Azospira inquinata: one gene and its partner. The protein of the gene in region 1 interacts with the protein of each later gene in a pairwise test. Links are inferred from orthologs where the notes say so. Each region holds a gene or a part of one and is shown on either strand. Other genes may lie near its edges. The genes, in order: Azoinq_RS07045 and recJ.

What was found.
Region 2: the proteins of Azoinq_RS07045 (region 1) and recJ interact in binary tests that used the Escherichia coli proteins (3 or more experiments, as listed by UniProt). The link is inferred for Azospira inquinata from one-to-one orthologs.

The regions. Positions count from the first base shown.
Region 1 is NZ_CP064782.1:1,534,681-1,550,350, forward strand. What follows is about bases 12,438-15,553. They hold Azoinq_RS07045 (DNA topoisomerase III), read left to right. Parts: upstream 12,438-12,771; coding sequence 12,772-15,336; downstream 15,337-15,553. Other genes in these bases: Azoinq_RS07040 (DUF494 family protein), read left to right, coding at 12,438-12,642; Azoinq_RS07050 (FAD-dependent oxidoreductase), read right to left, coding at 15,434-15,553. Outside these bases: Azoinq_RS15215 (DUF2628 domain-containing protein), read right to left, coding at 1-240; Azoinq_RS06980 (KAP family NTPase), read right to left, coding at 700-3,693; Azoinq_RS06985 (metallophosphoesterase), read left to right, coding at 4,095-4,559; Azoinq_RS06990 (metallophosphoesterase family protein), read left to right, coding at 4,588-4,872; Azoinq_RS06995 (hypothetical protein), read left to right, coding at 5,082-5,855; Azoinq_RS15220 (IS3 family transposase), read right to left, coding at 6,298-6,441; Azoinq_RS07005 (IS3 family transposase), read right to left, coding at 6,443-7,144; Azoinq_RS07010 (transposase), read right to left, coding at 7,153-7,671; Azoinq_RS15225 (S1/P1 nuclease), read left to right, coding at 7,818-8,303; fmt (methionyl-tRNA formyltransferase), read right to left, coding at 8,353-9,288; def (peptide deformylase), read right to left, coding at 9,316-9,819; Azoinq_RS07030 (LysM peptidoglycan-binding domain-containing protein), read left to right, coding at 9,970-11,064; DNA-processing protein DprA, read left to right, coding at 11,064-12,179; more of Azoinq_RS07040, read left to right, coding at 12,187-12,437; more of Azoinq_RS07050, read right to left, coding at 15,554-15,670.
Region 2 is NZ_CP064782.1:3,021,971-3,037,368, reverse strand. The notes cover bases 9,358-12,201. They hold recJ (single-stranded-DNA-specific exonuclease RecJ), read left to right. Parts: upstream 9,358-9,845; coding sequence 9,846-11,558; downstream 11,559-12,201. Other genes in these bases: Azoinq_RS13690 (DMT family transporter), read right to left, coding at 11,530-12,201; Azoinq_RS13700 (hypothetical protein), read left to right, coding at 9,358-9,700. In the rest of the region: Azoinq_RS15155 (DNA internalization-related competence protein ComEC/Rec2), read right to left, coding at 1-1,685; Azoinq_RS13725 (methyl-accepting chemotaxis protein), read right to left, coding at 2,256-3,884; Azoinq_RS13720 (DUF2062 domain-containing protein), read left to right, coding at 4,201-4,728; Azoinq_RS13715 (potassium channel family protein), read left to right, coding at 4,725-5,771; lipoprotein-releasing ABC transporter ATP-binding protein LolD, read right to left, coding at 5,996-6,715; Azoinq_RS13705 (lipoprotein-releasing ABC transporter permease subunit), read right to left, coding at 6,847-8,088; more of Azoinq_RS13700, read left to right, coding at 8,471-9,357; more of Azoinq_RS13690, read right to left, coding at 12,202-12,432; Azoinq_RS13685 (DEAD/DEAH box helicase), read left to right, coding at 12,660-14,465. UniProt on the Escherichia coli protein: Single-stranded-DNA-specific exonuclease.

The DNA of each region.
Region 1 (15,670 bases):
TAGGTTGATTAGGTCGGCCAGGCCAAAGCGATGGCCGTAGGGGATACCCCACAGATACCCCTCCGGACTGGGAAACAGTGCATAAGCCAACATTCCCACAATGAGCACTATAGCCCCATAGCTCCACAGTTTGTGCCAGCAGAGCCAAAGCCCTCCGAAGATCAGTCCTGGGAAGGAAAACCCCTCCTTGATGGCGACCAGTCGTTGGTCCGGATGCTGATAAATTCGGTAGGTTCGCATAGGTGCAGGCAACGAAAAGGTTACCTATTATTACGCCATTGGCGTTTATCTGACTGTGAATTATGACTTTGGTGTTTTGAAGCGTAAGGTTAGTGTGGGAAGTAAACAAAATGTAGAAGCTGTCATTCCCTGTTTCTGAATGGTATTAACCGGTCTGTACTCAGAACCGGCTTTTTTAGGCGCCACTGGCGGCTTTGGGTTTCCTGACGTATTGGGGGTAACGTCAAACGAAGTGGGGTAGGGGAGTATGCCTAATTTCCGCTCCTCGGCCTAAGCGGTCACCCAGTGCTTGTCGCTCGAACGTCCGGAACCTGGAGCACTTCCGCCATTCGTCCTTTTAGGTTGAAAGACGTTGAAAGACCAGTGTCGGAGCAATCGACTGAAGTTAAGTTCTTGAGTTCTCATGAACACCGATCGTACCGAGTCAGTAATGTTAGCTCAACGGACGCTCGACCCAGTTCAAGACCGATCCGACGGAAGCTTGTCGGACTCCGCTCCAGCCGCTATTGCTTCTTCGGCCAATCCATCAAGTACGGCGAAGACTTCAGCCAGATTTTTGCGATACGAAGCTATGTAGTTGGTTGTGACTACATAGCGCTCTTTGACGTGCATGGCTCGTTGGCGAATGAGATTCTGGTGCTGACTCCAATACCGTCCCATCTCCCTCGAATCAAGACCCCCTGGAAGCTCAGCCTTTGACGCAGAGTAGCCCATTTCATCTCTGCCCGAATAGAACGAGCGACTCAAGTGCGATAGACAGTGGTCTAGAAAATGAAAGACGTTGTCCTCGTCGATATCGGGGTTGAAGCAGACGCCAAAGGCGTACTCGTTCATCAGCCTTGCTATACCGCCACCATCGTCAGTCCCACACTCGTCATAATGCCCGCAGCCCACTCCTGACCCATTTGGGGGCAGCGGATTGCTCAGCTGGTAGATCACGAAGGACTTTACGGAAGAGCGCGCCGAGGAAACGTGCTGAGCAAGGAAAGCGGAACCTTGCTTGAATTGATCATCTCTTGATGCCTGCTGGCCAAGTTGAGACAAAGCTTCGCCGAGAAACGCTTCAACTGGGGCGTCACTGACTTCTGAAAGGAAGTTTCGCTGCGGATCAATGTAGGTTTGCTTGAACAGCGCGAACACCGTCTGAGACAGTCTTCTCATTCCCATCAATGCGAGATTACTGACCAAACCACTTGTCACAGCGCTTCGATCCTGATGGACGATAAGGGCTGAATGCAGGTTGTAAAGTTGTCCCTGACGATCTGCGGAGCATTGGAGCCTGAACAACATGAGGTCGTTCCAGGCAAGGACGCCGCGATCGCTGCTGACAAGGCGTTGAAGTAGGCCTTTGCCTTCGTACGAACGTTCGCCGAAGATCCGCCATGCAATCTCTATGACATTCTCAGCGGTATTCGAGAGACGACGACCCGATGTCCTCCCCCAACCAGCTCGATCTAAGAGTCTAAGCAGGGAGTAGATCGATCTATGTCTTAATCCTAAACCATCATCTCTGATCGCCGAGTAGTGCGGCAGATAGTCAACCAGCATGTCGATCGCATCTTCGGCAACGGCACGAGTGAAGTCATGAGACTGATTGACGAGTACTCTCCAGAACTGATCATGTGCGCGCTCCCCTCGTTCCAATCGAAAGTCAGGCGACGTCAGAACTGAAGCAATGGGCACTCCCTTCCGAACTCTTTCCACGGCCCCCTGATACAGAATAAATGTCTCCTGTGGCTCGGGCGTGGCGAACCGCACAATCAGCTTGAGGTACGCCTCCAGATTCCTGAAAGAGTCCTGATTGAAGCAGGCACGTGACGCCAGGACCGCCTCATCTACGTCACTTTGATCACCAAGCTTCAGAGTTATCACATCGAAAAGCTGTTTCAATAGGAATCCAGCGGCCCCTGAGTGCTCCTTCACAAGTTCCGAAAACTCAGCAGAGTTCTTGAAGTTTGGTTCTCCGTATTCGCGGCTCACCGAGAAAATCCCGGAACGCCCTTCCGTCTCTTCTGCATAGATAAGCCTAAACAATCCTGGGTAGTTCAAATGCAAGAGCATGAGGTTGATGAGGTCGCGTTTATTGAAGTCCGTTCGACCTAAGTCGCTTTTCTCTATTTGCATGAGCAACGAGGCATTGACGAAGCGCTTTACCTTGCGCAAGTCACCCACAAGGGGCAAGTACTTCGCCGCCAGCTCGCCATCGAGAATATCCGCCAACTCGTTGAGCACCGCGCCAAGCTTCACCATCGTGTCGGAAGGAATTGAGCCCAGTTGATTTTCCGCGCGTTGCCAGTCTCTTCGTAAGAAGTCCCGAATGCTGGAGCTATCGACGAACAAGCTCAGCTTGACTGTCACAAACTTTTCAAGGAACTCCCGTGCCCTCGAACCCTCGTCCTTGCTCCCAGCAAATATCTCGGTGTCGTAACAAAGGACGTAGGTGGCCTGAGAGAGCTTGAACGTCCGTCGCGTTGCGAACAGAACGTTGTTGGTAGTTTTCGCATCCAATCGATCCAGATCGTCAATTACGATGATTACTCGACGTCCAATCCGCCTAAGGACTTCGTCAATATCATCAAGCAATTCATCAACTGTTTCCTGCGACGGCTCCAAAGAAAGTTTAAAGCCAAGGAACGACAGGTCGGCCTTTCCTTTTATCAGTCGAGAGTACCGCGATGCTGCCGGTCGAAATTCTGGGACGTAGACCTTTCGTTGAATTGCAGCGGACAAGTCACGAATCAAGCGGCCTGCAAGATCGGGCTCAGATGCATACCGAAGGGGTTCGAATCGACAGACGATAGCTCTATCTTCGGCACGTGCCCAGTAACGTTCCGCGAGGTTAATGAAGCTTGTCTTGCCGACTCCCCACGGTCCATCGACCCCAAAGACAAGCCCCTGGTGCGCACCGCTTGCGAGCACAGTCTCCGCGAACGACTTAGCTTGCGCCTCGCTCGCAAGCAGATCTTCTTGCTCGTCTCCGATTTCCTCATCCGCAATGAAATACAGCTGTGGAGTCGTTTTTTTGGGTCTAGGCCAGTACTGTTGAACCAGTGGCGACAACAGCACGGCGCAGAGCAGGACGAAAACTGCCAGTCCCCATTGAGGATCGGCATTCTTTAGTACCGCATGAGCCTCGGCTAGCCAGGGAGAGGTCAACTCGTTTGTCCAGATGCCGATGCTGACAGCAACCAGCAGATCGATGCGGAGACTGCGAGCCATTCGCACAGCGGCAACGTACGCGCTCCGGTTAGCCGCGTAGACCAGACATAACAGTGTTCCGAGCAGTATCCCGACGATCTTAGCCCAGAGGGCTACATCAGAAAATATCGGAGCGGCGTTCGCACCGAGGTAGAAGGAATCCCGCCACACCTCTGCACCTACAAAGCCTACGGCAAGTAACCTTGCGAAGACCTGCACCTCGGGCATCTTCATGGCTGGCTTGGTAGCCATCATCTATTCCTCCTCCGTGGTGTGGAGCGATGTTCTCGCGCCCCCCGCTAAACTGCCGCCGACGTTAATACTCTACACGAGCGCAGTTGGCTTATCGCCTCAACGTTAGCAACCCGCGCTACATTGGCCACTCCGCTGAGTTAGTACCGAATTGCCCCGACTTTCGTAGCCTTGCCGCAGGCTGCATGGGGGGAGCGTGTCCGGAATTTTGTGTAAAGCTGCCATCGGCAGTTCTTCTAACAGATGGCAGCTTTGGCCGATTAGCCGACTAATCCTGGTTGGGCAATTACTCCGAGTAATTGCCTATAGATATCCGGAAATCTAATTTATCTATCGGAGTCTACAACCTATCCTGCGATAGTGAATTCGGATTCACTACACGACAACATGCAAGGTCCGGATCAATGAAAATCGCCCTCTTTTCTGACCTTCACCTGGAATGCCTACGCGCTTCCTGGGCTCCCCAGCCTTTGGAGGTGGATGTAGTGATACTGGCGGGTGACATTTCCCTAAGCACTTACGGGATGCAATGGGCAGCAAAGACTTTTTCTGCCTGGCCCAGCGCCCCAGCCGTGATCTACGTTTGCGGGAACCATGAGTTCTACGAGGGAAGCCTTCGGCTCATCGAAGAGCTGCAAAGTCCCACCTGGGCCAGGCAGGGAATAACGTTCCTTGAACAGGGAACAGTGGAATTCCCCGGGGTTCGTATTCTCGGCTGTACGCTATGGAGTGGCTTCGATTTGTACGGCGCAGGGACACAACAGGCGCTGGCCATGGCGACGGCGCGGGCCAGCATCAATGACTATTGGATGATCCTGGGGCGCAGTGGCAAGCAGCTAGAGCCCAAGGGGGGCCCTGGCCCTGTTTAAACGCTCCGTAAAATGGCTCAAGTCCGAGTTGTCCAAACCCTTCGAGGGCAAAACCATTGTGGTCACCCACTTTGCGCCCCATCGGGGATGTGTCGCCCCGCAACACGAAGGCAGCGAGGTCTCCCCTTACTTCGTCACCGATCTGAGCCACCTGATGGCAGCCCATCCCATCGCCCTGTGGTGCCATGGGCACACCCACACCAACAATGACTTCCTCGCCGAGAATGGCTGTCGGGTGATTTCCAATCAGCGGGGCTATCCCGATGAGGTGGCCACTAGCGGCTTCCGCCCCGACCTGGTGATCGAGGTCTAAAACCCTAACTGCATCACCCATGAAAAAGGCCACTTAGGTGGCTTTTTACCCTGTTCAAACAGGCTAAGAAAAGCTCATCGGACGGCAGTACCAAGTAAGGACGCCTCGATTTTGCCTTTTATGGACGTTTGAATATAATGGGCATCAGAGCTGCCTGACGTCAGCTTGCCCGTCCACGATGGCGAAGCTGGTTCAGCAACGTTGGTTTCATGGCTGCCCGCCCAAAGGTTGGCTATCTTGTTGTGTGGACGCATCAAGAATCAGCCGAACTTAGGAGCGTGCAGATGCACAACCATTTTTCGTCTACTCATATTGAGTATCTTCGTCGTCAAGCCAAGAAGCTTTCCAAAACAGACGACATCCCTCTAAGTAAGGCACTAGACTTAATTGCACAGCAGAATGGCTGGAGCAATTGGTCGCTGTTAGTCAAGAATCGTCTGCCAGACGACTCACCCGACAACGGATACCAGCTACGCCGTACGCGGGATGAATTCATCCAAGCGATCCGCAAGTTTCAAGTTAAGCAACCCCGCAGGGGAAGAGTAAACCGCTATGTTGAGGTATTGAGGCAGACAGAGGACATTTGCAATAGATTTGTCTCTGCAAAGAACGCGATCAAATTCGCTGTCTCGTACATTGAAACCCTCCTCAAGGTTCCGAGATTCCAGGTTCAGGTATCGTCTCTTGTGGATGTCGAGATGCATCGCTGGCTGCCTTACTGCCTGGTTGCAAAGGGAAATGAAGGCCAGATTCTTTTGAATCGCAAGTACAAGCCGGTTGGCTTGATCGGCGACACTTGGGTCAATTACGAAGACTTTCCTCATCTACAAACTCACTTAAAGGAAGAGCAGCTTTGGGATATGTCTCACCCGAAGGCAACCACTCCAGGCTTCTTCTATTACGACGGGGATAGCCCTTGGCGAGGACGAGCAGAGGCCTCTGCCTATCTCGAACGACTCAAGATAGCCCAATCCTTGTTATAGAAATCCGAAAAGTTCGGGGCTCGGCATGCATGTAGGCTACGGATCATAGCGATCACCTCCGACAGCCGACACTCAGCCTAGCGGCTTCCGCCCCGGCTTAGTGATCGAGGTCTGAGCCTAGAACTAGGGGCTCACTCATAAAAAAGGCTACTTAGGTGGCCTTTTTCCTCTTTGGAGAAGAACGCGTTTAGACAACTATCCGAGTTCACAGTCTCAAATATCTATGCTCATTTTCATTTATCGATGGAATTTACAACCGCCGATCATCGGCGCGATTGACTAGACCGCTGCCCTCAACAATGGCCGCTGCTTGCGCACCTCTTGGACCAGCCGTAAGGCACGCTCTCTGATCAGGGGAGTATTTGTTCGCTTTGCTCATAGCTCCATTCTTTCTAGTATTGGAGCCTCCTTAATTCTGAACTGACCCCCAGAAGTTGGACGGTCACGACCCCGCCGATCTGGCGGTGCTTCTCAGCCGGAACGCCACCGGACTGAGCCCCTGCAGCCCGAGCTTTATGCGCTCGTGGTTGTAGTAGTTGATGTAATCATGTACGCCCGCTTCGAGCGCATAAATGCTGTCGGGCATCTCAAGGTGGAAATACTCGGCCTTCAGCGTGCCGAAAGAAGCTTTCAATCGCCGCGTTGTCGAAACAGTTGCCCTTACGGCTCATGCTTTGCTTGACTCCACTCCGCGCGAGCATCGCTCGGTAGGGCTGCATCTTGTAGTGCCAGCCCTGGTCCGAGTGCACGATCAGTTCGGAGGCGGATCCGATCCGCGAAAGCGCCGCCTCGAGCGTACCGGAAACCAGCTCAAAAACCGGACGCGTAGCCATGCGGTACGCGACGATCTCGCCGTTGTAGCGATCCATGCAGGCCGACAGATAGAGCTTGCGGCCATTCACATTGAACTCGGTGACGTCGGTCGACCACTTCTGGTTTGGCGCGGCCGCGCAGAAGTCGCGCTGCAGAACGTTGGGCACGTGCTCATCGCTCATGCCCGGGATATGTCGGGAGCGCCTCCTCGCCCGGATCAACGCGCGTAGCCCCATCTTTTTCATCAGGCGCTGCACGCACTTGTGGTTGACCGGTTCCTCCGTCGAACTGCGTAGCACGGCCGTGATCCGTCTGTAGCCGTAGCGGCCCTTGTGCTCGTCATAGACGACGCGAATCTTGGCCTCCATGGTGCTTTGCTGGTCGGCACGCTGGGTCGCCTGGATCTGATAGTAGAACGTGCTGCGTGCCAGGCCTGCGACCCGCAGTAGATCCGTTAATTTATGGTGACGCCTCAACCCGGAAATCAGACGCGCTTTGTCGGCGCAACTGACCTCTTCGACCGGATCAAGGCCTGCAATTTTTTTAGGTACGCGACCTCCGTGCGCAGTCGCTCATTCTCTTCGCGCAGGGCTTGCGTCGAATCGGTGGCGACCATGTTCGAGGGCGCTGCGCAGCGTCGTTCTGGCTTCATGTTGGGACGCTCTTCTTTCTCGTCCCCGAGCGTCTGCACGTCACCTTGATCGAGATTGCGACGCCAGACCACGACTTGGTTTGGATTGCGAATATCATAGATCGTCGCCACCTTGCGGCTCGAAAGCTTTTCACGGTCCTGATGGGCCAGCACCTCTAGCTTGAACTGCGTACTGTACGCGCTGCGCTTGGGGCGCAACCCGTCAATGCCGTGGAGGCGATAGTGGCTCACCCAGGTGCGGATCTTCTCCTCGGGCACCTTCCAACGCCGGGCCAGCAACTTCGCCTCGCCTTCTCCAGCCAGAAAACTCTTGACGACCTTGAGCTTGAACTCCGTTTTGTACTTCTTCATGGAAACCCTCGAAATTTGTCCAACTTCTGGGGGTCAGTTCATTCCCGGGGCGATTCAGGACACAATATTTAACATTCTCCAAAAAAAATGGACTCAACAGACTAAAGATGTCCATCCCAACTCACATTGCGATTGACCGAAAGAATATGGCTAACTTCTTGATTTACCATCTCACTCAGGTAGTCCGTCATTTAGAAACTTGCACATACCACCAACCTTTGCATACCTGGAGCCGAAATCTCCCTTCAGGCCAGTCCGACAGGGGTGGCAACGGTCTCACCCTGGCCGGAGACGATGTCTCCGGCAGAGAAGCCAATCTCCATACCTATTGGGACGAACTAGCTGGTCCCAGGGGCTTACGGGGAGCCGCCCTGGCTCGCCGGGCAGAAGCGCTGAGTCGACTTTGTGGCAAACCTAAAAAAATGCAGGGTCCAACCATCTGGTTACAAGAAAGTCGTAACCTCGCAATAACCGTAGCCTACGGGGATTTACCCCCATGGCCACCGGTTTCCCTATCCCCGACCTATGCCGCTCGAGCCCAGCAGGTTGGAGATCAACAACTCTGTAAGGCCGGAAAACGGCTAGGTGCGCTGCTCCAGCAACAACTAACGGGTGATGGCTTCCCTCATTAAAAAAGGGCGGGTGTTTCACGTGAAACACCCGCCCTTTTTTTATCCAACCCTAAGCTACCGATACAGAGAACTGCTGCCCCACCTGCACCGGATGTCCCGCCAAAAACTGGGCAACAGGAAGACGCTTACCTCCCGCCTTCTGCAGCTCCCGAATGACCAGAGTCCCCTGACCACAGGCCACCCGAATGCCCTGGCGGGTTACTTCCAATACCTGGCCCGGATTCCCCTCGCCGGCTTCCGCTACCCCATTCCAGATTTTCAGCACATTGCCGCCCAGGTTAGCCGTAGCACCGGGAAAGGGATTAAAGGCCCGCACCTGACGGCTCAGGACTTCGGCGGACTGGCGCCAGTCCAGGGGAGCTTCCCCCTTACTCAGTTTGGCCGCATAAACAGCTCCAGCTTCTTCTTGGGGCTGGGCAACCAACTTACCGGCTTCCAGACCAGCCAGGGCTTCCACGATTAACTCGCCCCCCAAAACCGCCAGACGATCATGGAGCAGGGCAGTGGTATCCGTCTCCAGAATGGGCTCGGCCCGGCGCAACAAAACGGGCCCCGTATCCAGACCAGCTTCCATAGCCATAATACAGACACCGCTTTCCCGATCACCAGCCAGGATGGCCCGGTGGATAGGGGCCGCGCCTCGCCAACGGGGCAACAGGGAAGCGTGGATATTGAGGCAACCCAACCGGGGGATATCCAGCACCGCCTGGGGTAGCAACAAACCATAGGCGGCCACCACCATCACGTCCGGGGCTTCCCGGCGCAGCCGGGCCTGGGCCTCTTCGTCCTTGAGATTAAGGGGCTGGAATACTTCCGTGCCGTGTTCCAAGGCCAGACGCTTTACCGGTGACGCCTGGAGACTCATTCCCCGTCCAGCGGGCCGGTCCGGCTGACTGAGCACCAGGGAAATCTGGTGGCCAGCTTGGTAAAGGGCGGCCAGAGCCGTAGCGGCGAAATCCGGGGTACCGGCAAAAACAATCTTCATGCAGCGTCCAAAGGAAGAGGGAAGGGGTCAGGCCGTAATGCGGGATTGCTTGGCCAGCTTGGTCTTGATGCGGTTCTGCTTGAGCATGGACAGGTATTCCACAAATACCTTGCCTTTCAGGTGGTCGATTTCATGCTGAATACACACCGCCAGCAAACCCTCCGCCTTCAGGGTTTGGGTTTTGCCGCTCAAATCCTGGAAGCGCACAGTCACCTTTTCGGCCCGTTCCACCTTGTCGTAGATACCGGGGACGGAAAGACAGCCTTCTTCCCCCAGAATCAGACCTTGCTCATCCAGAATCTGGGGATTGATCAGCACCAGCAACTGATCCTTTGTTTCAGAAACATCGATGACAATCAATTGCTTATGCACATCCACCTGGGTCGCAGCCAAGCCCACCCCAGGTGCCTCGTACATGGTTTCCGCCATATTTCCGGCCAGGGTACGGATGTCATCGTCAAATTTTTCCACCGGCGCCGCCACCTTTTTCAAGCGGACATCCGGATAGCGCAAAATGGGAAGTAAAGCCATAAAATGCTTGCCCGAATAACGTATTACATGCAGAATTTAAAGAGAATCTCTAGCTTCGGAGCCCTTGCCCTTGTTTCCTCAAGCCAGACCCAATCCATCGCTTGAGACCACAAGGCTACCCCCGCGTTCCGAATAATCGAGGATAAGCCTATGTTTCGGACCCCGTTCCCAGCTCCAGGTACCCGGTGGGGCACCCGCCTTGCCCGCATTATAGCCACCCTGGCGTTCAGCGTCGCCGTCACCCAGGCCCAGGCCGTCCAAGGGGACGTGACCTTGGCGGACGGCGCACCGGATCACTACGTGGTAGTGAAGGGAGATACCCTCTGGGGAATCGCCGGAAAATTCATCAAGGAACCCTGGCGCTGGCCAGAAATCTGGCACCTCAACAAAGGCACCATACACAATCCCAACCGCATTTACCCGGGGGACATGGTGTTGCTGGTCCGGGGCGCAGACGGCCGCCTCCAGCTCAAGGTCGCCCATCCCTATAAGGGCAACCGCTCCGGCACCGTAAAGCTGGAACCCAAGGAATATACGGAAAAGGAAGCGGACGAAATTCCCGCCATTCCCCCCAAGGACATCGAGCCCTACCTGACCCGTCCCCTGGTGGTGGATAACAAATCCATGGATGACTCGGGCCGTATCGTGGCGCCCCAAGAAAACCGGGTCAATCTGGGCGCTGGGGACAAGGCCTATGTGACCAATGTGCGCAGCGACGGGGAAAACTGGGAAATCTACCGCCCGGGCAAGGCCCTGGTAGATCCGGATACCAAGGAAGTGCTGGGCTACGAAGCTTTCCACCTGGGCACTGCCCGGCTGGTCCGGCCCGGCGACCCGGCCCTCATGGAAATCACCACCGCCGTTCAGGAAATCAGCAAATTCGACCGCATGCTGCCGGCGGAAAAGCCCCCCCTGCTGGATTACATTCCCCACAAGCCTGACAACTTTGTGGAAGGCCGCATTCTCTCGGTCTACGGGGGCGTCAGCACTGGCGGCCGGGGCTCCGTGGTTACCCTCAGCAAGGGCGCCCGGGAAGGGCTGGAAGTTGGCCATGTGCTGGCCATCTATAGCGATTCCAAGAGCTTCGTCCAACGTAATGAGCAGGACAAAAAGGAAACGGTCTACATTCCTGCGGAACGCTACGGTCTAGTCTTCGTCTTCCGGGTTTTCGACAAGGTCTCTTACGGACTGGTCATGGAAGCCGAGCACCCCCTAGCGATCAGCGATCAGGTCAAAACCCCCTGATGCAAGATCGGGAAGCCCTGGCCGCCTGGCTACGCCTGACCCTGATCCCCGGGGTCGGGCCCCAGACCCAGCGCCAGTTGCTGGGCCAATTCGGCCTTCCCCACACCCTGTTCGCCACCCCCCGCAGCACCCTGCGCCAACATGTAGGTAACAAGGCCGACCTGCTCCTGGATACGGACAATCAGGAAGGGGTGGATCAGGCCCTGGCCTGGGCCGAGCAACCGGGTAATCACCTGGTCACCCTGGCGGACGCCGCCTATCCCCGCCTGCTGCTGCAAACGGAAGATCCACCCAGCCTGCTCTACGTCAAAGGCCGTCTGGACCTCCTCAATACCCCGGCCCTGGCCGTGGTGGGCAGCCGCAACGCCAGCCCCCAGGGAGAACAGGATGCCCGGGCCTTTGCCGCCACCCTGGCCCGCCAGGGGCTCACCATCGTCAGCGGCATGGCCCTGGGCATTGATGCGGCGGCCCACCGAGGAGCCCTGGCCGAAAACGGCAACACCATCGCGGTCATCGGCACGGGCATCGACCGTATTTACCCGGCCCGTAACCGGGATCTGGCCCTTGCCTTGGCGGAAAAGGGCGCCCTGATTTCCGAATTTCCCCTGGGCACCCCTGCAGTAGCCCACAATTTCCCCCGCCGTAACCGCATCATCGCGGGCCTGTCCCTGGGCTGTCTGGTGGTGGAAGGGGCGGTGGAAAGCGGCTCCCTCATTACGGCCCGTCTTACCGGTGAACAGGGCAAAGAAGTTTTCGCCATTCCCGGCTCCATCCATTCCCCCCTTTCCAAGGGCTGCCACCGGCTCATTAAGCAGGGCGCCAAACTGGTGGAGTGCGCCCAGGATGTGCTGGAAGAGTTAAAACTCACCGTGCCGCCTCCCCCCTCCGATCCGGAACCGGATATTCCCTCCCCGCCCCAGGAGCCATCCTCCGCCTTCCCTGAAGAGGCGCCGGTACTGGCGGCCCTGGGCTTTGACCCGGTTTCCCTGGATACCTTGGTGCAGCGCACCGGCTTGACGGCGGATGCGCTATACGCCATCCTCGTGCGCATGGAGTTGGCCGGAGAGGTGGCCAGCTTGCCCGGTGGACGCTTCCAGCGTCTCACTGCCACCTGAGCCTGCCATGTTTGACATTCTTGTTTACCTGTTCGAAAACTACTACGAATTCAGTTCCCGCCCAGAACCCGAAGTTCTGACCCGCAAACTCACCGCCGCCGGATTCACCGAAGAAGAAATCACCGAAGCCCTGGGCTGGTTGGCTGGCCTCAAGGCAGAAGGGGCCGTGCGCGCCTTTCCCCAGGCCGATCCCCAGGCCATCCGCTTCTACAATGAAGAAGAGCTGCACAAACTGGGCAGCGACTGTCGGGGCTTTCTCCAGTTCCTGCAAAATGCGGGGGTACTGAGCTCTGAACTGCGGGAACTGGTCATCGACCGGGCCCTGGCCTTGGCGGAAGAGCCGGTGGATCTATCCCGCTTCAAGGTCATTGTGCTCATGGTGTTGTGGAGCCGGGAAAAGGACCTGGATACCCTGATCGTGGAAGAGCTCCTCTCCGACGCCGACCCGGATCTGCTCCACTAGAACCTGGGCCCGTTTTTCCCTCCCGCCGTACCCGCCGAATCTCCCTGGCGGCCTTGACAACTTGCCAAGGCCGCCTTGCGCCTCTTATCATCCCCCGCACCTTTACCGGATTTCCCAGAGAAAGCCTTCATGGGCAAAAAGTTGATCATTGCCGAAAAGCCTTCCGTCGCCGCGGACATTGCCCGCGCTTTGGGCGGCTTCACCAAACAGGACGACTTCTACGAAAGCGACGCCTATGTGCTTTCGTCGGCGGTCGGCCACCTGCTGGAACTGGCGGCGCCGGAGGAATTCGAGGTCAAGCGAGGCAAATGGTCCTTCGCTAACCTGCCGGTAATTCCCCCCCATTTTGACCTGAAGCCCATTGCCAAGACCGAGTCACGCCTCAAGTTGCTGACCCGGCTGATAAAGCGCAAAGAGGTAGACAGCCTCATCAACGCCTGTGACGCGGGACGGGAAGGGGAACTGATCTTCAACTACATCGCCCGGCACGCCAAGACCACCAAGCCGGTACAACGGCTATGGCTGCAATCCATGACCCCGGGCGCTATCCGGGAAGGCTTTGTCCGCCTGCGTCAGGGCGAAGCAATGCAAGGCCTGGCGGACGCCGCCATGTGCCGTTCCGAATCCGACTGGCTGGTGGGTATCAACGGCACCCGGGCCATGACCGCTTTCAATTCCAAGAGCGGCGGCTTTCACCTGACCACCGTGGGCCGGGTGCAAACTCCCACCCTGTCTCTGGTGGTGGCTCGGGAGCGGAAAATCCGGGAATTCAAGGCCCATCCCTATTGGGAAGTGGAAGCCACCTTCGGTGCCGCTGCTGGAGAATATCTGGGCAAATGGTTCGATACGGGCTTCAAGGGCAAGGCCGAGGATGAACACGCCCGGGCCGACCGGGTCTGGGATGAAGCCAAGGCCAACGCCCTCCAGGCCAAGTGCCAGGGCAAGCCGGGCACGGTGACGGAGGAAGCCAAGCCTTCCACCCAGCTTTCCCCCCTGCTCTATGACCTAACCAGCCTGCAACGGGAAGCTAACAGCCGCTTCGGCTTTTCCGCCAAGTCCACCCTGGGCCTGGCCCAGGCGCTGTACGAAAAGCACAAGGTACTCACCTATCCCCGGACCGATGCCCGGGCCCTGCCGGAAGACTATCTGGCCACGGTGCGCACCACCCTGGAAATGCTCAAGGGAGACAACGGAGCCAAGGGGACGGAAAGCTTCGTCGCCGACCGCTACGGTGTCTTTGCTGGCCAGATTCTGAAGGGCGGTTGGGTGGTCCCCAACAAGCGCATTTTCAACAACGCCAAGATTTCTGATCACTTTGCCATCATCCCCACCACCCAGGCCCCCAAACACCTGTCCGAGCCGGAGCAAAAGCTTTACGACATGGTGGTCAAGCGCTTCCTGGCCGTGTTTTTCCCGGCGGCGGAACACCTGGTCACCACCCGGATCACCCAGGTGGAAGGGGAATCCTTCAAGACCGAAGGCAAAGTTCTGGTAAAAGCAGGCTGGCTGGCCGTTTATGGTCGGGATAACCAAACCGGTGAGGAAGGCAATCTGGTCCCCGTGGCCCCCAAAGAAACGGTAACCGCCCAAGAAGTGGCGGTCACGGCGCATGAAACCAAACCCCCTGCCCGCTATTCGGAAGCCACCCTGCTGTCCGCCATGGAAGGGGCGGGCAAGATGGTGGATGACGAAGAACTCCGGGCCGCCATGGGTGGCCGAGGTTTGGGTACCCCAGCCACCCGGGCCCAGATTATCGAAGGCCTGATTAACGAACAGTACATCCACCGGGACGGCCGGGAACTTATCCCCACGGCCAAAGCTTTCTCCCTCATGACCCTGCTCAACGGCCTAGGTGTGGCGGAACTCACCTCTCCCGAACTGACGGGGGAATGGGAATGGCAGCTGGCCCGCATTGAGCGGGGCGAACTTACCCGCCATGATTTCATGGATGAAATCGCCGATATGACCCGGCGCATCGTGGAGCGGGCCAAGAGCTACGACAGCGACACCATTCCCGGGGATTTCGGCGAACTGACCACCCCTTGCCCCAAGTGCGGCGGCAAGATTCGGGAAACCTACAAGAAATTCCAATGTTCCGACTGCGACTACGGCCTCTGGAAAATTGTCGCAGGCCGCCAGTTTGAGCCCGGGGAAATCGAAACCCTGCTCACCCAGGGCCAGGTGGGGCCCCTCACCGGCTTCCGCAACAAAATGGGCCGGCCCTTCAACGCCATTATCAAACTGAATGACAAGAAGGAACCGGAGTTCGATTTCGGCCAGGACAAGGGGGACGAAGCCGGGGCAGAACCGGTGGATTTCTCCGACCAGCAGTCCCTGGGGATTTGCCCCAAATGCGGGGCGCCGGTGTACGAACACGGCATGGCCTATGTCTGTGAAAAGTCCGTGGGCCCGGCCAAGACCTGCAATTTCCGCTCCGGAAAAATCATTCTCCAGCAGCCGGTGGAACGGGAGCAGATGGAGAAACTGCTCACCACCGGCCGTACCGATCTCTTGAAAAACTTTGTCTCCGCCCGCACCCACCGGAAGTTCTCCGCTTTCCTGGTCCGGGCTCAAGACGGCAAAGTGGGCTTCGAGTTCGAAAAACGGGAACCCAAGGCCGGAGCGAAGAAAGCCCCCGCCAAAACCACGGGGAAAAAGCCTGCCGCCAAGAAAACGGCAGACACCACGGAATAGGGGCTAGCCCCTTTCCAGCACCCAAAAAAGGGCCCCTCGGGGCCCTTTTTTCATGGAAGGGATCGGAAAAGCATCCCCAAGGGGCGTTTCCCTTCTCCTAGACCAGCACCGGCGGCACCTGGGTTGCCAGGGCCTGCTTTTCCTGCACCCCATCCCCGGCCAGGGCAAAGCCCAGCAGGTTGCCGGCCCCATCCTTGAACAGGGCCCGGGCCCCGGTTTCTTCCACCCTTTCCTCCCAGCCCCCCTGGACACCGGGAGCGGGGGGACACACCACCACGGGGCAGGCAGGGGTCTTTACCGCCACCGGCATGGCCGGATAAACCACCGCTGTGGG
Region 2 (15,398 bases), 1.5 Mb from region 1 along the record:
GTAAACAGGGCATGGGCGGCCTGCAACAGCCAGGGAAAAAAGGGCAGCAGGGCCCCGGCCAGCACCAGGGGAGTAATCACCAGACTCACCAGGGGAATAGCCACCCCGTTGGCCAGGGGTGAAATGAGGGAAAACTGCTGAAAAAATAAAAGCAACAGGGGCAAGGACAACAGGGTCACCGCCCCCTGGGTTCGGCCCCAGTCCCCTAGAAGCCGGCCCAGGGCCGGGGGACGGAGCCGCTGGCGGCCTTCCCGCCAGGCCTGGGCCCAGGCGGAGGGGAAGGACAGCGTTCGCCCCGCCTCTGGGGTCGGCTTGGCCTGGGGCCCGGTTCCGGAAACGGCATCAGGAAAAGGAATATCGCCCCAGGGGCTATCCTGGGCGGCGGGGGCCATAGCAAGTGCGACGGGAGCCTCCCTCTCCCCGGGCCCTGCGGCGGCTTGGGGGCCGGAGTCATCCGCGCTACCATCCCCCCCGGCCACCGCCGCCGCTCCGGGGCCTTCTCCCCCTTCCCGCCCCCCCTGGCTCCCCACCACCAGCAGAGCCGCCACAGCCAGAAAAGAGAGCCAGAAGCCGGGGGCCAGCACCGCCCAGGGGTCCCACAGCAGCACGGTTAGCAGGGCAAAGCCCAGAATGCCGCCGGGCTTGGTGCCCCGCCCCAGGGTCAGGGCCAGGGCAACGGCACCCAACATGGCCCAGGTCCGCAGGGCGGGCACCGCCGCCCCGGCCAGCAGGGTATAGGCTCCCGCCGCCCCCCAGGCCACCCCGATGCGCAGGCGCTGTACGGGCAGGCGTTCCAGAAGTCCGGGGCGCCGCCGCCAGAGCCATCCCGCCCAAGCCCCGGCCAGGGCCCCCACCAGGGTAACGTGGAGCCCGGAAATGGAAATCAGGTGGGTAATACCGGTGTGGGAGAAAACCCGCCACTGTTCCCCGGGAATGGCCTGCTGGTCCCCGATGGCCAGGGCCAGCAGCACCCCCTGGTAGGGATAATCGGCGGCGGGCAAGGCGGCCTGGAAATGTTCCCGGAGGCGGCTGCGCAGCCGCTCCACCGCCAGCCCCGGGGGCCAAACACCAGCCCGGAGGACAGAGTCCGCCAACAGCAGCCGTTCGTCATCCCCCCGCACATAACCCACAGCCCCCAGTCCCCGCTCCAGAAGCCAGGCTTCGTAATCGAAGCCAGCCCCATTCACATTGCCATGGGGCCGCTTGAGGCGCAGGGTCAGGCGCCAGCGCTGGCCCGGCTCCAGAAGGGGTAAAGCCCCGTCCTTATCCCTATACCAGGACAGCAGCAGACGGGAAGGCAGGACCCGGGGCGCCGCCCCTTTCCCCGCCAGAATCCCCGGACCATCGGACTGAAACTCGAAACGCCAGCCCCGGGGCGTGGCCTGGGGCAAGGCGGCCACCACCCCGGTCAGGGTCAGATCCCGCCCCTCCAGGTCCGGCGCCAACTGGTCGGCCATGCGTAATTGGGCGCGCCAGCCGGCCCAGCCCAGGCCCAAAGCGAAAGCCAGCCCCAGGAGGGCCACTCTCCGCCTGGCATTCCAGGGGGGCCCTAAGCCCGAGCGGCTCAGTCCCACCCAGGCCAGCGCCCCCAGCCCCAGCAGGGGCGGCAAGGAAAAATCTGGCAGAGCGGGCAACCACTGGAGTAGTCCCACTCCCAGGGCAAAGGCCAGGGCGGGAAAGTTCATGCCCATAGCATAACAAGCGCCCGCTATCCGCCCAAGAGAAAGCGCTGCCCGAGCCCGACCTTTCGGGCCAAACGGCACATAAAGGACCTTTCAAGGCCCCCCTCGAAAAAATGGTTGGTTTTCGAGGGGCTTTCCTTGGGCAACCATGGCGCGGCTAGACTTTCCACGGATACCTATTGCCAAATTTTGGTTGCGGGCACGATGGGGCAGAAAAAAGCCCCAAACCTTGAGGGAATGGGGCTTTCGTTATTTCCTACCCACTCCTCAACCGGAATTGAGAGGGGCTTACTTCCGATACGCTTTGTTGTTGGCCAAGCCTTACGGGATAAGGCGCCCGGCCTAGTGCGAGACCTCGGCCCCGGCCTGGGGGCCTCTCCCTAGAAACGCATCAGGGATACCTCTTGGGCTGAGGGCGAGTTTTATGGGTGTTTTTACTGCGTGACCTTTTCCCTTCTCCCGAGGAACAGCCCTTTTATTGAAAGGGCTGGTGACTGCATCCAGTTTATCTAACCCTTGCCTACGGATGGTGTGACGCAGTCTCCTAGGTTCAAGCCAGCTTTCCCCTGCACCTCACACCCGGAAATGGCCCACCATGGTTTTCAGGTCGCTGGCGATGGCTTCTAGCTGGTGGGCGTTGTTCGCGGTCTGGCGAATGATGGTGGTGGTTTCTTCCACCATGTTGGCAATCTGTTCCACCCGCTGGGCGATGGAGGTGCTGGCGGCGCTTTGTTCCTGGGTGGAGTCCGCCACTTCGCCGACCCGTTGCAGGGTACGCTTGGCCCCTTCTTCGATGGCTTTGAGGGAGGCGGAGGCGGATTCGGCCAGTTGTACCCCCTGTTCCACTTCGGGCAGGGCCATGTCCATGGCGGTGACGGCGGATTCGGTGTCCGCCTGGATGCCCTGGATCATGTCTTCGATTTCCGCCGTAGCCTTGGCGGTCCGTTCCGCCAGCTTGCGCACTTCGTCTGCCACCACGGCGAAGCCCCGGCCCTGTTCCCCGGCCCGGGCGGCCTCAATGGCGGCGTTCAGGGCCAGGAGGTTGGTCTGCCCGGCGATGTCCTTGATTACGTTAGCGATGGAGGACACCTGGTTGGCCCGCTCTTCCAGGGCCCGAATCTGGGTGGAGGCCTGGGTCACGGTGGTGGCGATCTGGCCGATGGCGGCCGCTGCCTGGCCTACCCGGGCCGTGCCCTGGCTGGCTTCCTGGGCCGCGTCCCGGGAGTCCTGGGAGCTGTCCCGGGCGCTGTCGGAAATATGGTTGGAGCTGACCGTCAGTTCCTGAATGGCCGCGGCCATGGCGGAGGTGGCGTCGGATTGTTGCACCGCCGCCTGGGCCACCTGGTCGGAGGCCTGGGAAATTTGGGAGGCGTTGCCCACCAGTTGGTTGGCGTGTCCGTTGATTTCTCCCACCATGCTACGCAGGGCCGCGGTCATGGTGCCCAGGGCGTGGAGCAGGCTCCCTGCTTCCGCCCGGCCTACATCCGCCGTCAAATCCCCTTCCGCAATGCGTTGCATAATGGCCGTGGCATGGACCGGTTCCCCCCCCAACTGGCGCAGCACGCTCCCCCCAATACGCCAACCTAGCAGGCTTAACAAAGCCAGCAGCACGAAGGAAATGCCTCCCAGCACCCAGGCGACCCGGTGAAACTGCTGGTCGATGTCGTCGATATAAATCCCGGTACCCACCATCATGTTCCAGGGTTTAAAGGGGGCCCCATAGCCCAGTTTGGGCTCCGGATTGGTGTGGCCGGCCCGGGGAAAGAGGAATTCCACGTAGCCGCCGCCCTGCTCGGCGGCCTCCAGGAGTTCCTTGTTAAACATCCGCCCCTGGCTGTCTTTCACATCCCGCTTATTCTTGCCTTCAAACTCCGGCTTGGCGGGGTGCATGAAATTGACCCCGTTGGTGTAATAGATGAAGTAGTAGTCATTTTGCCCAAAACGTATGCCCCGTAGCGCCCCTTTAGCAGCCTGCTTGGCCTCCTCGTCCGTTAATTTTCCGGACTGGGCCTGCTGCTGATAGTAGGTCAGGGTGGCCACCGCCACTTCGGTGAGATTCCGTACCTTTTCCTTGCGATCCTCCAGCATGGTGGAGCGGATCTCAAAGAGGGCGGTTAAACACAGGCAGATCAAGCCCAGCAGGGTTATCCCCACCAATAACTGCATCCGGGTGGAGACCCGTAGGCGCTGCAATATACCCATCACAATTCTCCAAGATTCGGGAACTGAGCCCAGCCCCCATGGGCAGATTTTATGACAATCCCCCTATGGGGCCCACCCTAAATTCATTAGGAAAAATCCTACAAACTTAATTTCTCTAAAAAATTTGTCATTTTTATACGGTAAAAACCCGACGACTCGTCCTGCGCCCTTGCCAGGAAAATTCCCTTCCCGTCCCCCCTTGCCCTCCGTCCCTTCCCCCCCACACCGCTTTCCGGGAATAGTGGGACACTTTCTATTTTTCTCTCCCCTGCCCATGCCCTCTCCCCTGCGCCCCCGCCTGCCTGGACCGGAAAGCTTGGCGCGCCGCCCCGGGCTGGCCCCCTTGAGGCGTTGGCTGATCCAGCCCGGGCTTTGGCGCTTGAACCGGCGTTCCGCCGCCGGGGGCGTGGCCGTGGGGCTGTTCTGCGGGCTCATTCCCGGGCCCTTGCAGATGCTGGGAGCGGCCCTGCTGGCCCTGGTCCTGCGGGTCAATCTGCCCCTGGCCCTGGCCTGCACCCTGTACACCAATCCCTTCACTATCCTGCCCCTGTACTGGCTGGCCTACCGGCTGGGCCGCTGGCTGGTGGGACCGGGGGACGGGACGGGGACGCCGCCTCCAGCCTGGGAGGGTGCCTGGAACGCCTGGAGTACCTGGAGCGACGGTTTCACCGCCACCCTGCACTGGGCCCTGGCCCTGGGCCGGCCCCTGCTGGTGGGCCTAATTTCCCTGGCTTTGCTGCTGGCGGGCGCCGGTTATGCTATTGTCCGGGCCGGGTGGCGGCTCTATCTAATCCGCGCCTGGCACCGAAGACGACAAGAACGACGCCCGATCCACCGTCCATGAATTCCGGCTCATCCCACAATTCCGCCCAGCCCCTCCAGGCCCTTAGCTATGTCTATGGGGCCCTGGCGACCCTGCTGGGCGTATTGCTGCTGGGCACCCTGGGCTATCACCTGCTCACCGCCGGACGCTATTCCTGGTTCGACTGCTTCTACATGACCTTTATCACCGTGGCCACCATCGGCTTCGGTGAAATCATCGACATGAGCCACAACGCCCCGGCCCGGGTGTTCACCGTGGCCATCGGCATGTTGGGCATGGGCACCCTGTCCTTCCTCTTCTCCACCGTCACGGTGACCCTGATCGAATCAGACCTCAATGGAACCCTGCGGAGACGTCGCATGGAAAAGATCATCAAAAAACTCACGGGACATTACATCGTTTGCGGCTTTGGCCGGGTGGGCAAAAACGTGGCCCGGGAACTGGACGCTACCACCCGCCGCTACGTGGCCATTGAAGAAAATCTGGAGCCCCTGGAAGGCCAGAAGCTGAAAAACCCGGGCTTTCTCTACCTCCACGGGGACGCTTCCGACGACGATATGCTGATGAAGGCGGAAATCACCCAGGCCAAGGGGGTATTCGCCGTGACGGGGGACGATTCCCGCAATCTGATGATCGTCATCACCGCCAAGCAGTTGAATCCCCATCTGCGGGTGGTGGCCCGCTGTCACGAGCCCCGCAATGTGGAAAAAATGCGCAAGGCCGGGGCAGACGCCATCTTTTCCCCGGACCTCACCGGCGGCAACAGGCTGGCGTCCCTCATGGTCCGGCCCCACGTGGTGTCTTTCCTGGACGAAATGCTCAAGTCGGAAAAGCGGCTGCGCATTGAGGAAGTTCAGGTACCCGCCAATTTCCGGGCCACGCCCCTGGGCAATCTAAAGCTGCGCAGTTCCGAATATGTGCTCCTGGCCATCCGGGAAAAAGGGGACTGGATTTTCAACCCCACCCCGGATTACGAGCTGAAACCGGGCTACACCCTGATTGCCATGGCCAGCCCTCTAGGCCGGGTGGAACTGGAAGCGGCTCTGGTGGAAATGCTCAGCTAAGGCGCACGGGCCTGAGTACTGGTGGTGATCGTAGGAAGCGCGGGGAAGATTCCCGCGACGGTCAGGACGACTTTTCCCTCAGGCTTTTTCCTCACACCCGCCAAAATTCTGCGACCCCGTCCCAAAAAAACCGTGGAAACCGGCGTCAATCGGCGATCTAGCTTTTAACCCCCGGGACAGGTCCGAGGCATAAGCGTCTCCGCCCTCCCCAAGCCACAAGCCCCTTAATTCGCCCCGCCCAGCACCCCATCCGTCAAGGTCAGCACCCGCTCTGCCCGAGCGGCCAGGCTGGTGTCGTGGGTGACGATGACAAAGCCCGTGCCCTGATCCCGGCTCACTTCCAGCATCAGATCAAACACCTGGTCCGCCGTCTGCCGGTCCAGATTGCCCGTGGGTTCGTCCGCCAGAACGCAGGCCGGGTGGGTCACCAGGGCCCGGGCGATGGCCGCCCGCTGCCGTTCCCCGCCGGAGAGTTCGCTGGGGGTATGTTCCAGGCGATGGCCCAGGCCCACCCGTTCCAGCATGGCTTTGGCCCGGGCCGCCGCCACTTCTTCCGGCAGGCGCCGGATAAAGAGGGGCATGGCCACATTTTCCAGGGCGGTGAATTCGGGCAGGAGATGGTGAAACTGGTAAACGAAGCCCAAATGCTGGTTACGCCAGGCGCCCCGCTCCCCTTCCCCCATGGCGAAAGGGTCCCGGCCCATGAGGTGGATCTGGCCGCTGGTAGGGGCATCCAGCCCCCCCAGGAGATGCAGCAGGGTGGATTTGCCGGAGCCCGAGGCCCCCACAATGGCGACCCGCTCCCCGGCCCGGATGGCCATATTCACCTCCTGCAAAACCCGCACCGCCGTGTCCCCCTGGCCGTAAACCCGGCCCAGGTGTTCGCAAGAGAGGATGGGGGCCCCTTCCGGCAGGGCGGAGGCGGCGTCAATTTGTTCAGACATGGGCGTAAAAACCAACTAGAGAGCGCCCCAGCAAGGGACGCCGTGGGAGAAGGAAAAGCCACGGGGGCCGCCGCCATGCCGCACCGCCGGGGCAAGCCCCCCGGGGCCGGGCAGGAAGGCGTCCCCAAGCCTCATTCGTAGCGCAGGGCTTCCGCCGGGTTGACCCGGGAAGCGCGCCAACTGGGGTAAAGGGTGGCCACCAGGGCCAGCACGAAGGAAATCAGGGTAATCCAGGTCACATCCCCCCACTGGAGCTCGGAGGGCAGTTCAGAAATGTAATAGACGTCCTTGGCCAGAAAATGGACCCCGGTAACCCGTTCAATAAAGGGCACCACCACGTCAATATTGAGGGCCAGGGTGACGCCCCCCAAAATGCCCGCCCCCAGGCCGATAATGCCGATCAGGGCGCCCTGGACCACGAACACGGCCATGATGCTCCCCGGGCTGGCCCCCAGGGTGCGCAGAATGGCAATGTCCGCCTGCTTATCCGTCACCGCCATGACCAGGGTGGAGACAATGTTGAAGGCCGCCACCGCCACGATCAGGGACAGGATGATGAACATCATGTTTTTCTCGATCTGCACCGCCCGGAAGAAATTGGCGTGGCTCTTGGTCCAGTCATTGAGATAGGCGGGCACGGTGAGGGTGGGGGCGATTTCCCGGGCAATCTGGGGCGCCTTGAACAGGTCATCCACCTTAAGCCGCACGCCGCTCACCTGGCTGCCCAAGCGGTACAGGAGCTGAGCGTCGGACAGTTCGATCAAAGCCAGGCCCGAGTCGTACTCATACATGCCCGCCTCGAAAATACCCACCACCCGGAAAGCCCGCAGTCGGGGCACCACCCCGGCGGGGGTCACCGTGCCCTGGGGCGCGATCAGGGTCACCTTGTCCCCCACGGTCACCCCCAGGCCCCGGGCCAGTTCCGCCCCCAGCACAATGCCGAATTCCCCGGGGCGCAGGGCGTCCAGGCTGCCCGACTTCATGTGGCTACGAAAGCCCGCCACCTTGTCTTCCAGGTCCGGGGTAATGCCCCGCACCATCACCCCCTGGACTGCATCATCCCGGGACAACATGCCCTGGGCCTGCACATAGGGGGCCGCCGCCTTCACGTCCGGATGCTGGCTGGCCTCCTTGGCCACCACCTGCCAGTCCTCCAGATTGCCGTCAAAACCGGTGATTTCAATATGGGAGGCGACGCTGAGAATCCGGTCCCGCAGTTCGGTCTGAAAACCGTTCATCACCGACAGCACCACAATCAGGGCCGCCACCCCCAGGGCGATGCCCGCCATGGAAATCATGGAAATGAAGGAAATGAAGTGATTGCGGCGCTTGGCCCGGGTGTAGCGCAGGCCGATGCGTAATTCGTAGGGCAGTTTCATGCCGGAGGCGCACCCCGACGGGCGGGGCGGAAAGAAGCAAAGGCGCTATGCTACACTTCCTCCCCCGATGTCCGCCATGCCCGGCCGGAAAGGGCCTGGGGACGGGCTTTTCCGCCCAACGCAGGGAATAGGGAAAAGAGGGAACCGGTAGCGCCGACAGGAGTCCCATACCCGTGCCCGGCGGGTTTTTCGGCCCCGGACAAGCCGGGACGGCCAGGAAAAGAAACGCCAAGCTCCCGTCCCGGAGCCCTCCTCCGTACCAGGGGCGAGGCAAGTTCGCCAAAGCCCCCAACGTTTAGGCTCAGCCCAAAGCCCACCCCAGCGCCCGTTGCTCCCTCGGCAAAAATACACCGTCCCTTCCTGATTGCCTTTCACCATGCACCTCCACCTTCTCATTCCCGAACTGCTCTGGCCCGAGCCGGAAGACGGTCTGGCTTACCAGGAGTTGGGCCCGGCCACCCTGCCCGCCCTTTCCCGCCTGCTGGATCGCTGCCCGCCCCGGCGGGAATCGGCCCTGGCGCCGGAAATCTGGCTAGCCCAGGCCCTGGAAGGGGATAGGGCCCCCCTGGCCTACCGGCGTTGGCAGGGGGAAGGGATGGCGGAGGGTGTGGTGGATAGGGGGTTACTGGATAAAACCACAGTCCCCCAGCAAAATCCCATCCAGGCCCCGTCCAGCCGCCCCATTCTCTGGCTCTGCGCCGACCCGGCCCACCTGCGCCTGCACCAGGAACAGGTGGTGCTAGCGGACAGCCGGGATCTGGGCCTGACCCCGGAAGAAGCCCAGGCCCTGGGCACTGCTCTGGGAGAACACTTTTCCCAGGCAGGGGATCTGGAGGTGCAGTGCTTCACCCCCCATCCCCGGCGCTGGTATCTGCGCCTCCAGGGGGGCTGGCTGGACCCGGTGTGGCAGGCCAGCCAGGCTCCGGACGGGGTTTCCCCCGCCCCGGCCCAGGATTACCCGGCCCCGCCCCTGTCCGCCGTCACCGGGCGGCGTCTGGAAAATCTCCTGCCCCGCTCGGGAGGGGCGCCCCTGGCCCGACATCTGGCGGCGCTCTTCAATGAAGCCCAGATGTTCCTCTACGCCCACCCGGTCAATGAAGCCCGGGAGGCCCGGGGCCAGGCAACCGTAAACAGTCTGTGGCTCTGGGGCGCGGCCTGGGAACCGGCCATCGGCCCGACCCAGCCAGCAGACGTGTCCCGGCCCTGGAACGTTCTTTATAGCGACGATACCTTGAGCCGGGGGTTGGCCCGAAGCGCCGGTGTGCCAGTGCAAGCCCTGCCGGATGACTATGCCGGATTGGCTGCCGCCGCCGGAACCGTGCTGGCCCAGATTCCCGACCTGCTCCCCCCGGCCCAGTACCAGGAAGCAGAAGACTGGCGCCAGGCCTTGCTGGATCTGGAGCAGCGCTGGTTCGCTCCCCTCCTGGCAGCCCTGGACGGGAGGCAGCTGGAAAGCCTGACCCTGGTGAGCCCTTCCAGCTACGGCCTCCTCTCCTGGACGCCCGCGCCCCGGAATCCCTGGCGCTTCTGGCAGGCTTTCCGTCAGCCCCCGGCGATCCAGGATCTGGCCCGGACCCTGGCCGCAGACCGGGAAGAGCCGCGCTAAAAAAGGGAGAGGAGCGGACTCTGACGGCGCTCCCGCCCCCTCGCCACAGAGCCCCAAAGCCCCGTTTTTCCAACAACTGTTTATTTATCCAGTTACCCGTTCCGGGGTACACTCCCCGGGCCTTTTCCCCTTTCCCACCCCGTCCATGACCCGCATCCTGCCCCGATCCGTTCCGCCCCGGCTGCAATGGCAGCTGGAACAACAAGGTCTCCACCCCCTGCTGGCCCGCATTTACGCCGCCCGGGGCATCCAGAGCCGGCAGGAGCTGGAATACGGCTTCAATCAGCTGCTCCCCCCCCAAGACCTGACCCGAGCCGAGGAAGCAGCCCAACTGCTAGCGGATGCCATCGAGGCGGGGGCCCGCATGGTCATCGTCGCTGACTACGACTGCGATGGGGCCACCGCCTGCGCCGTGGGTATGCGGGCCATGAAGGCCTTCTGCGCCGGCACCGAGGCCCATATCGACTATCTGGTGCCCAACCGCTTCACCTACGGCTACGGCCTGTCCCCGGAAATCGTGGCCCTGGCGGCCCAGCAGCAGCCGGACCTGATCATTACGGTGGATAACGGCATTGCCAGCCTGGAAGGGGTGGCCGCCGCCCGGGACCTGGGCATTGCCACCCTGGTCACGGACCACCACTTGCCCGGGGACAGCCTTCCGGAGGCAGACTGCATCGTCAATCCCAATCAGCCGGGCTGTACCTTCCCGAGTAAAAATCTGGCCGGGGTTGGGGTGATGTACTACGTCATGCTTGCCCTGCGGGCCGAACTGCGCCGCCGGGGCGCTTTTCAGGATAAGCCGGAGCCCAATCTGGGAGCCCTGCTGGATTTGGTTGCCCTGGGCACGGTGGCGGACGTGGTCAAGCTGGACCACAACAACCGCATCCTGGTGGCCCAGGGTTTGAAGCGCATGCGGGAAGGCCGGCTCTGCCCGGGCCTGGCCGCCCTCTTCCGGGCCGCCGGGCGGGACACCAGCCAGGCCTCCGCCTTTGACCTGGGCTTCACCATTGGCCCCCGGCTCAATGCGGCGGGCCGTCTGGCGGACATGGGCCTGGGCATCGAATGCCTGATTACGGACGATCCGGCCCGGGCCGCCAACATCGCCCAGCAGCTGGATCAGCTCAACCGGGAACGGCGGGAAATCGAGGCGGAAATGCAGGAACAGGCCTACGCCCGGCTAGAAGCCCTGGACGGCCTGGAGAGCGAAGTGGGGGCGGGTATCGCCCTGTTCGACGGGGAATGGCACCAGGGAGTGGTGGGCATTCTGGCCTCCCGCCTAAAGGACAAACTGCACCGACCCATTTTCGCCTTTGCCCGGGGCGACAACGGCCAGATCAAAGGCTCGGGCCGTTCCATTCCCGGTCTGCACCTGCGGGACGCCCTGGATCTGGTCTCCAAGCGGGCCCCCGGGCTACTGCTGCGCTTTGGCGGCCACGCCATGGCCGCGGGGGCAACCCTTATGGAAACGGACTTTGAGCGCTTCCGGGAACTGTTCGCCCAGGTCGCAGAGGAATTACTGGACCCGGCGGCCATGACCCGCACCCTGGAAACGGACGGAGGCCTGGAATCGGGCTATTTCAGTCTGGAAGTGGCCAAGCTGCTGGCCGGGGAAGTGTGGGGCCAGGGTTTCCCGCCCCCCCTCTTCGACGACGTGTTCCAGGTGGAAAGCCAGCGGGTGCTCAAGGACAAGCACCTGAAACTACGGCTGCGCAAGGATCAGGCCCGGCTGGACGCCATCCAGTTCAATGCCACCGAATCCCCCGGGGACCGGGCCCGGGTGGCCTACCGGCTAGCCATCAACGACTACAACGGGGTGCAGACCCCCCAGCTCATTGTCGAGCACTGCGCCCCGGTATAGTCACCGTGGCCACGGCGGCCAGGATCAGCCCGGCCGCCACGTATTCCTGCCACCCGGGCCGTTCCCCCAGAATGGCCATGCCGCCGAATACCCCCACCAGGGGCGTAACCAGGGAGGAGAGGGAAGAAACGGCCACGGGCACCATGAGCACAATCCGGTTCCAGGCCCAGTAGCAGAACATGAAAGCCACCCCAATGTTGTAGGCCAGCCCGAAAGCGGGCCAAAAATGGGGCCAGTGCAGCTGGTCCGTTTCCAGGGGCCAGGCGGCCAGCAGCAGGGGGAGCCCCCCCACCAGCATCATCCAGCCCGTCAGCACGGTGGTGGAAACGGGCAGGGGATAACGTTTCAGCAGCACAATGCCGATGGCCCAGCTCCAGGCGGCGCCGATCATGCACAGGGCCCCCACCGGGGTAGCCAGCATGGCTCCCGCCCCTTCCTCCAGCAAAAAGCCCACCCCGGCCAAGCCCAGCAACAGCCCCAACACCCGCCGCCGGGTAATGGCTTCCTTGAGAATGACTACGGACAGCACCATGCCCCACAGGGGCATGGTGTAACCCAGTAGGGCCGCCCGGCCCGAAGGCAGGAGCTTGACCCCATAGGTGGCCAGCACATTCCAGCCAATGATATTGCCCAGGGCCATGCCCGCCAGTGCCCCCCAGTAGGACCGGGCAATGGCCAGGGAGTGGCCGTTGGCCCGGGCCAGGATCAACATGCCCAGCCCCCCCATGGACAGGCAGAAGCCCCGGAAATACAGGGGCGGCACGTCCCGCAGGACAATTTTCATAATCGGCCAGTTAAACCCCCAGCCCAGGGTAATGGCCAGAAGCAGGAGTAATCCGGTACGGGAAAGACGTTCGTTGGAAGAGGCAGACACGGGAGGGAATTTTCGCCAAAGGGGGCTCAGTTTACCCTAGACCGCTCCCCCACCCCGCCGTTCCCGGCAATGGCAACTATCCATTTCCAGGGCTTGACGGAGGGAAAAACGTGAATCATGCCCTGGCGCGGAGCTTTTGCCGGACGCATAATTTCAGACGCATAAAAAATGCCCGGTCGCCCCCCGGGGAGGGCCGGTTCCCCTTTTGTCCTTGGGAGATTTTTTTCGTGGCCACCCTGATTCCTGCCCTCAGCACCTGCCTGCCTCGCATGACCTCCGGAGAAAAGCGCCTGGCCCGGCGGCTGGAGGAAAAACTGGAGGCGGACTACCTGCTTTGGTACGACATTCCGGTGGGCAGCGCCAATCTCCATCCGGATTTTCTCGTTCTCAATCCCCGCCGGGGGCTGCTGGTGCTGGAGGTAAAGGATTGGCGTCTGGAGACCATTCAGGCCATGGATCGGACCAGCGCCACCATCCTCACCCCCAACGGCATCAAGCAGGTCACCAATCCCCTGGAGCAGGCCCGGCAATACGCCCATGCGGTGGTCCAGCTCATGGAAAAAGACCCCCAGCTCACCTTTGCCAGCGGCAAGGTGGCGGGCCGTTTGGTATTTCCCTGGGGCTACGGGGTGGTGCTCACCAACATCACCCGCAAACAGTTCGAGAGCACGGATTTGGATCAGGTGCTGGAACCCCACCGGGTCCTCTGCAAGGATGAAATGGAGGAAGGAGTGGATGGGGAGGCGTTCCAGGAGCGGCTCTGGGCCATGTTTCCCTTCCATCGCAGTGTTCCCCTGTCCCTACCCCAGATCGACCGCATCCGCTGGCACCTGTTTCCGGAAATCCGCATCACCACCCCCACCCAGGGACAGCTTTTCACCGACACCGAGGCGGTCCTGCCGGATATTGTCCAGGTCATGGACCTGCAACAGGAACAGCTGGCCCGCAGCCTGGGGGATGGGCATCGGGTCATTCACGGGGTAGCCGGGAGCGGCAAAACCCTGATTCTGGGCTACCGGGCCGAGCATCTGGCCCAGGTCTGCCGCAAACCCATTCTGGTGCTCTGCTACAACCGTACCCTGGCGGCCCGCCTGGCCCAATCCATGGCGGACAAGGGGCTGGGGGAAAAGGTGCTGGTCCATTCTTTCCACCAATGGTGCCGGGCCCAGCTCCTGGCTTATCACCAGGGGCTGCCCCATAAGGAAGGGACGGAGGAAAACGAGCAATTTTTCCGGGCCATGGTGGAAAAACTGATCCGGGCCGTGGATCAGGGCCAGGTGCCCGGGGGGCAGTACGACGGGGTGCTCATCGACGAGGGCCATGACTTTGAACCGGCCTGGTTCAAGCTGGTGGTGCAGATGGTGGATCCGGCCAGCAATTCCCTGCTGGTGCTCTACGACGACGCCCAGGACATTTACGGGCGCTCAAAAAAGCAGAAATTCAGCTTCAAAAGCCTGGGCATCCAGGCCCAGGGGCGCACCACCATTCTCAAGATCAACTACCGCAACACCCGGGAAATTCTCCAGCTGGCCACCCGCTTCGCCGCCGACCTGCTGCGCCCCACCCAGGCCGACGAGGACGGGGTGCCGGTGCTGGCCCCCATCAGCGGCGGCCGTCACGGGGAAGCACCCCAGATCGTGAATCTGCCGGACATTCAGGCCCAGGCCCGCTACATCGCAGAACGTTTCCAGGCCGCCCACCGGCAAGGCACGGCCTGGAAGGATATGGCCCTCATTTACCGGGACTACCCCCGGGTGGGCAAAGCGGTACTCCACTACCTGCGCCAGCACCAGATTCCCTGTACCTATTTCAAGCAAATGACTTTCGGCACCCAGGAAGACACGGTAAAAGTCCTCACCATGCATAGTTGCAAGGGGCTGGAATTCCCCCTGGTGGCCATTCCCGGCCTGAATCTTCTGGGGGAAACCCCGGAACACCAGGAAGAAGACGCCCGGCTGCTCTACGTGGCCATGACCCGGGCCACCCGGGAATTGCTGCTCACCACGGAAACGCTAGCCACGGCCACCGTCTGATCCGGGCGAGGTTCGGGGGTGCCCCTTCCTGCCGCCCTGGCTGACCTGCCTGCCATGAGGATCATGGCCCCCAAAGAAGGGGCGACGGCGGGCTCTCCAAGCCCCACCCGGGCCGATTCCCCGGCGAACGGCTTACGCCCTCCCCCCTTCCCCAGGTATAATTTCCGGTTTCCCCACGCAGAACAAGATCATCATGGAAGCGGAACAGCTCAACGCCATCGCCAACAAGATCGCCGACCTGGACACCCGGTCGGCGGAACTTCGGAGGTATCTTTGACTACGACACCAAGGAAATTCGTCTAGTCGAAGTCTCCCGGGAACTGGAAAGCCCGGACATTTGGAATGATGCGGACCGGGCCCAGGAGCTGGGCCGGGAAAAGAAGGCCCTGGAGGGAGTGGTCCTTACCCTGACGGAAGTGGCCCAATCCCTGGCGGACGCCCAGGATTTGTTCGACATGGCCAAGGCCGAAGGGGACGATGACACCCTGCTGGCCGTGGCGGAAGATGCCCAGGCCATTGAAACCAAGGTGGCGGGCCTGGAATTCCGCCGCATGTTCAACAACCCCCAGGACCCCAACCCCTGCTTTATCGACATCCAGGCCGGTTCCGGCGGTACGGAAGCCCAGGACTGGGCCTCCATGCTCCTGCGCATGTATCTGCACTACGCGGAACGCAAGGGCTACAAGGCGGAGGTGTTGGAAGAATCGGAAGGGGAAGTGGCGGGCCTCAAGAGCGCCACCATCAAGCTCACCGGGGAATACTGTTACGGCATGCTGCGCACGGAAACGGGCATTCACCGGCTGGTGCGCAAATCCCCCTTCGATTCCAACGCCCGGCGCCACACCTCCTTCGCCTCCGTGTTCGTCTATCCGGAGGTGGATGATTCCATCGAGGTGGACATCAATCCGGCGGATTTGCGCATTGATACCTTCC